Regions from separate parts of the Deinococcus sp. Marseille-Q6407 genome, predicted to be linked through region 2. Evidence: riboswitches for the same ligand, from Rfam matches in the RefSeq annotation. Region 2 holds a riboswitch; the other holds the start of a gene.
What was found. A riboswitch is a leader RNA that binds a small molecule or an ion and turns the genes downstream of it on or off. The one in region 2 is predicted to bind thiamine pyrophosphate.
Positions count from the first base shown of each region.

Region 1: another riboswitch for thiamine pyrophosphate. It lies ahead of thiC (phosphomethylpyrimidine synthase ThiC); the one in region 2 lies ahead of OCI36_RS04990 (thiamine ABC transporter substrate-binding protein).

Region 1 is NZ_CAMPFU010000004.1:73,169-77,569, reverse strand. Features, by position in the region: gene hisH (imidazole glycerol phosphate synthase subunit HisH) at 1-16, shown strand, start outside; gene OCI36_RS10160 (1-(5-phosphoribosyl)-5-[(5-phosphoribosylamino)methylideneamino] imidazole-4-carboxamide isomerase) at 10-786, shown strand; gene hisF (imidazole glycerol phosphate synthase subunit HisF) at 783-1,604, shown strand; gene hisIE (bifunctional phosphoribosyl-AMP cyclohydrolase/phosphoribosyl-ATP diphosphatase HisIE) at 1,653-2,288, shown strand; gene OCI36_RS10145 (hypothetical protein) at 2,374-2,511, opposite strand; TPP riboswitch at 2,709-2,826, shown strand; gene thiC (phosphomethylpyrimidine synthase ThiC) at 2,922-4,401, shown strand, end outside.
Region 2 is NZ_CAMPFU010000002.1:609,488-613,888, reverse strand. Features, by position in the region: gene OCI36_RS04995 (ABC transporter permease) at 1-322, opposite strand, end outside; gene OCI36_RS04990 (thiamine ABC transporter substrate-binding protein) at 366-1,592, opposite strand; TPP riboswitch at 1,637-1,748, opposite strand; gene OCI36_RS04985 (NUDIX hydrolase) at 1,819-2,301, shown strand; gene OCI36_RS04980 (PRC and DUF2382 domain-containing protein) at 2,553-3,416, shown strand; gene OCI36_RS04975 (YsnF/AvaK domain-containing protein) at 3,531-4,175, shown strand; gene mnmD (tRNA (5-methylaminomethyl-2-thiouridine)(34)-methyltransferase MnmD) at 4,260-4,401, shown strand, end outside.

The DNA.
Region 1 (4,401 bases), on a different contig from region 2:
GGTGGCGGGATGCTGATTCCAGCGCTTGACCTGCTGGGCGGCGAGGTGGTGCGGCTGTACCAGGGCGACTTCGCGCAGAAAATGGTGTTTGCCCCCGACCCTTTGCCGCTGGCGCTGAATTATCAATCGGCAGGCGCCGGGCTGCTGCATCTGGTGGACCTGGACGGCGCCCGCGACCCGGCGCGGCGGCAGCTGGCGCCACTGGCCCGCCTGAGCCGCGAGCTATCGCTGCCATTGCAGGTGGGCGGCGGAGTCCGCAGCGGTGAAGACATTGCCGGGCTGCTGGACAGCGGCGTGAGCCGGGTGGTGGTGGGCAGCGCCGCCATTGCCAATCCGGGACAGGCGGCCACCTGGCTGCGCGAATTCGGCCCCGAGCGGCTGACGCTGGCGCTGGACCTGCGGCTGGAAGCCGACGGCCGCCGCACCCTGCTCACCCACGGCTGGCAGGCCGGCTCGGAGCGCAGCCTGGACAGTTTCCTGGCCGAGCTGTCTGGGCTGGGAGCGCAACCCCGGCACGTGCTCTGCACCGACATCGCCAGGGACGGCACCCTGAGCGGTCCCAATACGGCGCTCTATACGGCACTGGTCAGGGAATACCCGCAGCTGCGCTGGCAAGCGTCGGGTGGTGTGTCCAGCCTGGACGACATCGCCGCGCTGCGCCGCGCCGGGGTGTCTGGCGTAATTCTCGGCAAGGCCCTGCTGACCGGGCAATTCACGCTGCCGCAGGCCCAGGCGGTCTGGGACAGCGCCGCGCCCGTCACAACATCTCAGGAGGCTCAGCTATGACCTTATCTTCCCTCTCCGCACCTAGTTCGCCGCTGACCCGCCGCATCATTCCCTGCCTGGATGTTAAAGATGGGCAGGTGGTCAAGGGCGTGCGGTTCCGGGGCCACGAGGTGATTGGTGACCCGGTGGTTCTGGCGCGCCGCTACGCGCAGGCCGGCGCCGACGAATTGGTTTTTTACGACATCACCGCGTCCAGCGACGGCCGCACAGTCGGCAAGGAATGGGTGTCAGACATCGCCCGGGTGATCGATATTCCTTTTTGCGTGGCCGGCGGCATCCGCACGCCCGAGCAGGCCCGCGCGGTGCTCAGCCGCGGCGCCGATAAGATTTCCATCAACTCGCCGGCCCTGCAGCGCCCGGACCTGATTGAAGAACTGGTGGCCGAGTTCGGGCAGCAGTGCGTGGTGATCGGCATCGATTCGTTTCAGGACGACGCCGGGCGCTACCGGGTCTATCAGTTCACCGGCGAGGAAACCCGCACCCGGCAAACCGGCTGGGACACGCTGGAGTGGGCGCAGGAAGTGGTGTGGCGCGGCGCCGGCGAGATTGTCCTGAACTGCATGAACCGCGACGGCGTGCGCCAGGGCTACGACGTGGCCCAGCTGCGCGCCGTCCGCGAGGTCTGCCCAGTGCCGCTGATCGCCTCGGGCGGCGCCGGCGCGCCTGAGCACTTCACGGCCGCCTTTCAGCAGGCGGGAGTGGACGGCGCCCTGGCCGCCTCGGTGTTCCACAAGGGCCTGATTGAAATTGCCGACCTGAAAGCCGAACTGGCCCGCCAGGGCGTCAGCGTTCGCCCGGTGCCTGCGGCCGCGTCCTGAGCGCAACTTCTCCCGTCTCCCACTCCTTTTTCAGAAAGAAGGTTCCCCATGACTGTCCCCACTGACCCGGCCACCGATCTGTTCCCCGACCCCGACAGCCTGGATTTTGCCAAGATGGACGGCCTGCTGCCCTGCATGGTGCAGGACGCCGACACCGCGCAGGTGCTGATGCTGGGCTACATGAACGCCGAAGCGCTGGCCCGCACCCACGAGACTGGGCTGGTCACGTTTTACAGCCGCTCCAAGGGGCGCCTGTGGACCAAAGGCGAAAGCTCGGGGAATACCCTGCAGCTGGTGCGCCTGAGCACCGACTGCGACAGCGACGCGCTGCTGGCCCTGGCCCGGCCGCAGGGACCGACCTGCCACACCGGGGCCGTCAGCTGTTTCAGCGCCGAGCCACCCGCGCTGGAAATGCTGGGCCGTCTGGAGCGCACCGTACAGGGCCGCCGGGAAGCCGACCCGGCCGAGAGCTACACCGCCCGGCTGCTGACCGGCGAACCACGCCGCGCCGCACAGAAAGTGGGCGAGGAAGGGGTGGAAGTGGCGCTGGCTGCCGTCACCCAGAACGATGAGGAGTTGCTGGGCGAGGCTGCCGACTTGCTGTATCACCTGCTGGTGGTGCTGACCCTGCGCGGTCTGCGGCTGGAAGACGTCATCGCCGTGCTGCGGCAACGCTCACACTGAGACACTGAAAGCTACATTTTCTGCAACACCGCAAAAGTGCCGGTCCCGATATCCAGGGGCCGGCACTTTTACAATTGGTCGTCGGTCACACGTCGCAGCCGAAAGCCCGCAGCAGGTCATCTTCGGTGATGGCCGGCTGGCCCGCTGCCACATACGGCGCGGCGCTGGCCGTCGCCACCCCGGCGCGCCACGACAACCACACTTTTTTCAATCTGGTCCACATTCGGCGGTCCTCCCCCCCTGGCTCTTCGGGCCAAGCGGCAACACAACTGTTTAGATACACCGGCAGTATAAAGAAAATTCCTGCTGCCGTAGCGGGTGTGCTGACCCCAGGCTGACCGCTGGCCTGTAGGGTGGACTTTTCGGCGGTGCCAGCGGCACCCCTCCTCTTGACGGACTGCCCGGTGCGTGCCACACTGCCGGCATCACTTGGGGTGCCCACTGCGGCTGAGAGAACCCGCCCACCGGGGGTCTGGCGTTCAACCCATTGAACCTGAACTGGTTAGGACCAGCGGAGGGAATGTGATGGACGCAGTCAAAACAACCTGGAGGCGGCCTGCTCGGTGCGGGCGGCCTCCTGTGTTGATCATGTGCCGCCGTTCCTGCGCTGCTCCGGCCAGCAGCGGAGGAAGTATGACCGCCACACTGGATAAAACTGTTTTTGGCAAAAAAGATGCGGGGCGCGACCTTGCTGGGCTGACGCTGGGCGGCTTTCCCGGCAGCCGCAAGCTCTATCTGGCCCACCCGCAGCGTGCAGATATTCGCGTGCCGGTACGGGCCATTACCCAGACGCCCACCCTGGAAGCCGGTCCCGGCGGACTGACCCGCAGCGTGCCCAACCCTGACGTATACGTCTACGATTCCAGCGGCCCCTACACCGACCCGGCCGCCACCATCAACCTGGAACGGGGCCTGGCGCCGGTGCGCACCTGGGCCCGCGCCCGTGGCCGCACCCAGATGCAGGCCGCCCGCGCCGGGGAAATCACCCCGGAGATGGAATATGTGGCGCTGCGTGAAAGCATGCGTCAGCCGGACGACTTCACGCTCAGGCACCAGCACCCCGGCTTTGCCCACGGCTTCCGGATGCCCGGCGAGATCACCCCAGAATATGTGCGGGCAGAGGTGGCACGCGGCCGCGCCGTGATTCCCGCCAATGTGATGCACCCGGAGCTGGAGCCGATGATCATCGGGCGGGGCTTCCGGGTCAAGATCAACGCCAACATCGGCAACTCGGCCGTGCGGGCCAGCATCGTGGACGAGGTGGAGAAACTGGTCTGGGCCACCCGCTGGGGCGCCGATACCGTGATGGACCTGTCTACCGGGCCGCAGATTCACCAGACCCGCGAGTGGATCGTCCGCAACAGCCCGGTGCCCATCGGCACGGTGCCGATTTATCAGGCACTGGAAAAGGTGGGCGGCGTGGCCGAGGAGCTGACCTGGGACATTTACCGCGATACCCTGATTGAGCAGGCCGAGCAGGGCGTGGACTACTTCACCATTCACGCCGGCGTGCGGCTGGCCCACCTGCCGCTGACCGCCAGGCGGCGTACCGGCATCGTGTCGCGGGGCGGGTCCATCCTGGCGCGCTGGTGCCTGGCCCACCACCAGGAGAACTTCCTGTATACCCACTTCCGCGACATCTGCGAAATCATGCGCGAGTACGACGTGACCTTCAGTCTGGGTGACGGTCTGCGTCCCGGCAGCATCGAGGACGCCAACGACGCCGCACAGTTTGCCGAGCTGGACACGCTGGGCGAGCTGACCCGTGTGGCCTGGGAAGAGGGGATCCAGACCATGATTGAAGGCCCCGGGCACGTGCCGCTGCAGCTGATTGCCGAAAACATGACCCGCGAGCTGAACGCCTGCCTAGAAGCGCCCTTTTACACCCTGGGCCCGCTGACCACCGACATCGCGCCGGGCTACGATCACATCACCAGCGCCATCGGGGCCGCGCAGATCGGCTGGCACGGCACCGCCATGCTCTGCTACGTGACGCCCAAGGAACATCTGGGCCTGCCGGACAGAGACGACGTGCGCGAGGGCGTGGTGACCTACAAACTGGCCGCCCACGCCGCCGACCTCGCCAAGGGCTTTCCGGGGGCGCAGGCCCGCG
Region 2 (4,401 bases):
GCAGCAACAGCCGCAGCATTACCTGCCCGCCCGGCAGCCGGTAGCGCGAGAGCAGGTAGGCCAGCGGCACCCCCAGCAGCAGGGCCAGCCCCGCTGTCAGCCCCGCCTGGGCCAGAGTCCAGAGCAGCCGGCGCTGAAAATACGGCTGGGTCCAGACCTCTAGCTGAATGCCGCCTTCCAGCAGGGTGCGGGCCAGCGGCAGCGCCAGCAGCAGCGCCAGAAACAGCAGCGAGGGCGCGGCAATCAGCCAGCCACTCAGCGAGTCACCGGGAAAACGGCCCAGGAAAGCCTTCCAGGCAGCCGGGGCCGGGCGCCGGGTCATTCGGCCGCCCACCCGCTCTGCTGCTTGCTGCCGCTCGCCGCGTTCACTTCCGCTGCACGTTTTCTACCCAGGCATCTACCACAGCCTGCGGGTTCTGGGTCAGTTCCGGCTTGACCGGCTTCAGCTCGGTGGTTTCGGCCAGACCGAACACCGGGTCCAACTGGGTGCCCTCGGCGGCCGGGTACACCCACATGTTGGTGGGCAGGTCCTTTTGCACTTCCGGGTTCAGCATCCAGTCCACGAAAGCCTTGGCGGCGGCTTGGTTGCCGGCACTTTTCAGAATGCCCACCCCTTCCAGCTGCAGGTAGATGGTGCCGGGAATAAACAGGTTGCCGGTAGGTGCCTCGGCCGGCAGGCTGGCTGGGTCGTAGTTCTCGGCGTAGAAGACCTCGGCGGCCGGGCTGGTGCCGTAGCTTAACACCAGCGGGTATTTGCCGCCGGAACGGGTGAATTCGGTGTTGTAAGCGTCACTCCAGCCGCCCACGATTTTCATGCCGTTCGCCTTGGCCGCGTTCCACCACTGCCAGGCGCCCTCTTCGCCCAGTTCGTTGACGGTCGCCAGCAGCAGCGCCAGCCCCGGCGAAGACGTGGCCGGCGAGGGCACCACCAGACGGCTGGCATAGTCCTTGTTCTTCAGTTCGTCCAGTGTTTTGGGGAGCGGTAAGCCGGTCTTGGCCCAGGCAGCCCGGTCATAATTCAGGGCCACGATGCCGTAGTCTACGGTGTTCAGCAGGCCGTCTTCATCCAGGCGGTACTGCGCCGGCACGCTGCTGAGTGCCGGGCTGCGGTAAGGCTCCAGCAGGCCTTCGGCGCGGGCACGCGGCAGCATGGAGTTGTCCAGCCCATACACCACGTCGGCCAGCGGCGCTTTCTTGGTCAGAATCAGGCGGTTGAGCATCTCGCCGGCGTCGCCCGCCTTGATGATCTGCACCGTCACGCCGGTCTGCTGCTTGAACTTGTCCAGCATGCCGTCGCTCAGCGCAAAGGAATCGTGGACAATCACTTTCAGGTCGCCGCCGATCTTGTCGCGGTTCTCGGCTGCGCTGCTGCCGCTGGCCGCCGGGGCCTGACCTTGGGCCGCAGGCGCCGCTGAGGTGGTCTGACCGGCGCTGGCCTCAGCCATGCCTGTCTGCGTGGTGCTGGTGGCTGTGCTCTGTACCGAAGTCGCCTGGCTTGAGCCGGTCTGGGCCGAGCTGCTGCTCTGTTCCGGGGCGTTGCAGGCGCACAGGGCCAGCAGGGGAGAAAGAATCAAGGCAGATTTGTAGTTCATGCGCGCTCCTCCGGTCGTCCGCCGCAGGAGCCGGAAGCGGTAACCCGCTTCGCCGTATCGCTCCCTCCGCTGGCACGACCCAGTTCAGGTTCTGAGGGTATATCTCAGCCCCGCCTGACCGCTGCTGCGGCCCGGGGGGCACCCCTGCGTTCCGGGCCTGAGCATAGCAGAAGTGCCGCCAGCGCCGGTTTCCGGTAGAGATTGGGCGTTCGCTAAAGTGGCGGGTATGGCGACTCCGGGCAGCATTTATCTGATCACGTGGACGGTGGTGCAGGACCCCCAGGGCCGGGTGCTTCTGGCCCGGCGCAGTGGCGCCCACTTTGCCGATGGTCTGTGGAACCTGCCCGGTGGCGGCATAGAACCCGGCGAGGACCTGCGGGCGGCGGCCGCCCGTGAGGTGCGCGAGGAAGTGGGCCTGGAACTCTCGCCGGAAAGGCTGGAGTCGCTCGGCGTCAGCTCTTTTGACCAGACAGATGGCCAGGGCCTGCCGGTGCGGGGCGTCTCTTTCTTCTTCCGGGCACACTTCTGGAGCGGCGAGCCCCGTCCGCTGGACAAAACCGGCGCTCTGCTCTGGGCTGACCCGGCTGCCTTGCCACCGGGCTGCTTGCCCTGGCTGCCGCGGGCGCTGCAGCTGCATCTGCTGCAAGGCGCCCGGCTGACTCAGCAGCTTGGCGGAGTGGATCAGCCCGAGTGGACCCGGCTGGATTGAAGCCGGAAGTTGGGGGCAGCCAGACACCTTACCTTCTGACAAAAATCTATTTCTGAAACGGCGAGAACCCGCCAGGTGAGAGCATCTTTAAAAATTGAGATCGTATAAACAGCACCTTTTCCAAACCTACAGCTTCCACTCAACAAGCTCTCCGGGACTTGCGGCAGACTGCTTAGCGTAACGGAGCGGGTATCATATTCCGCTGAGTCCGCGCTTCCCGTCACGATTCCAAGTATCTGGAGGTACTTTCTATGACTAATATGATCAATGACCAGCTGGTGCGCCTGTCCGACCTGAGCCGCGACGACCAAATGACCTTCTTCAACGACAGCGACGTCTTCAACCCCATCGGCGCTACCGCCTACGGCGCCAACGGCGAGAAGATCGGTAGCGTCCGTGACGCGCTGGTCGTGGCCAACACCGGTGGCATCCGCTTCCTGATCGTGGACGTCGGCGGCTGGTTCAGCAGCAAGGAAGTGCTGGTGCCCGTGGGCTACGCCCGCATCGACGACAGCGGCGTGTACTTCGACAACCTGACCAAGGACCAGGTCGGCGCCATGCAACAATACCGCTACGGCGAAACCTACACCGACGATCAGTACAGCGAAGACCAGTTCATGCAGGACGAGCGCGTGCTGCGCGGCGACATGGACGAAGGTCAGTACCGTGAACGCGCCTACCAGACCCCTGGCCGTCTGCAGTTGCTCGAAGAGCGCCTGACCGTCAACAAGGAACGCTTCAAGGCTGGCAGCGTCCGTATCGGCAAGCACGTCGAAACCCGTCAGGAGCAGGTTGAAGTGCCCCTGCAGCGCGAAGAAGTGGTTATCACCCGCCACGAAGTGACCGACGGCAAGGCTGTGGAAGGCGCCCGCCTGGGCGAAGGCCAGCAGACCATGCAGGTGGATCTGGAAGCCGAACGCGCCAACATCGGCAAGGAAGCCTACGTCACCGAAGAAGTGGAAGTCGGCAAGCGCGCCGTGACCGAAACTCAGACCGTGACCGAAACCGTGGGCCGCGAAGTGCTGGATGTGGACCATGACGGACAGGTAGACGCGAACGACGCCAATACCGCCCGTACCGACATCAACGGCACCGACACCGGCCGCCGCTCCTAAGTCTTAAACTTCAGCCGAAAAAGGGCGGGTCTATCCCGCCTTTTTTCTTAGTTGCCTGGGCAGCCGGACTTGAAATTATGTCAGGCCAACCCAGGCAGGAAAAGAGGTCAAGTCATGACCGATGAACATCTGAAACCGGGTGAACGCCACCTGGAAGCCAACGAACAAACCCAGACTCCGGAGGTTCCCGCTGCTGGAGCGACCGACCAGAGTGCAGCTCAGGTGCCAGCCACCCAGACTCCAGTGGCTGGCCTGTCTGAAGCTGGCAGCACTAGCGCACAGAGCGAGCGTGACCTGCGCAGCGAAGCCGCTACGCTGCTGGCCGGTCAGAGTGACCGTCTGGTGCTGTACGAGGAACGCGCCCGGGTAGATGTGGTACGTGAGTCGCAGGGCGCCGTGACGGTCCGCAAAGTCGTGACCGAGCGTGAAGAGATGGTGCCGGTCACGCTGCGCTCGGAATGCCTGGAAATCCTGGTGCATGAGGGCGCCGGCTGCGTGCGGATGGGTGACCAGGAGCTGCAGCCTGGGCAGACCTATCAGGTGGAACTGACCACCGAGCGCGCCAACATCCAGAAGGAAATCGTGCCGATCAGCGAAGTGTCGTTCGAGAAGCGTGCCGTTTCCGAGGACGTACAGCAGACGGTCACCCTGCGCCGTGAGGTGCTGGATATTGAAGATCCCCAGAATCTGGTGGCCAACCGGGCCGAACTGGACCTAGGCGCCGGCTCTGCCCACGACACGGACCAGACTCCGCGCTGAAATAAATTGCCCTGTGACACAAGGCTTCCCGCGCTCCAGCGTTGTGGGAGCCTTTTTCATGTCTCTTTGACCTATCATAACGCCATGGCTTCTGACCGGCCTTCTGCCCGCGAGCTGACCGCCGCCGACCTGCAACCCACTGCGGATGGCTCGCTGACACTGCGTAGCCAGCGTTTCGGGCAAACATACGGCTCGGCCTTTGGTGCTGAAGCTCAGGCCCGGCAGG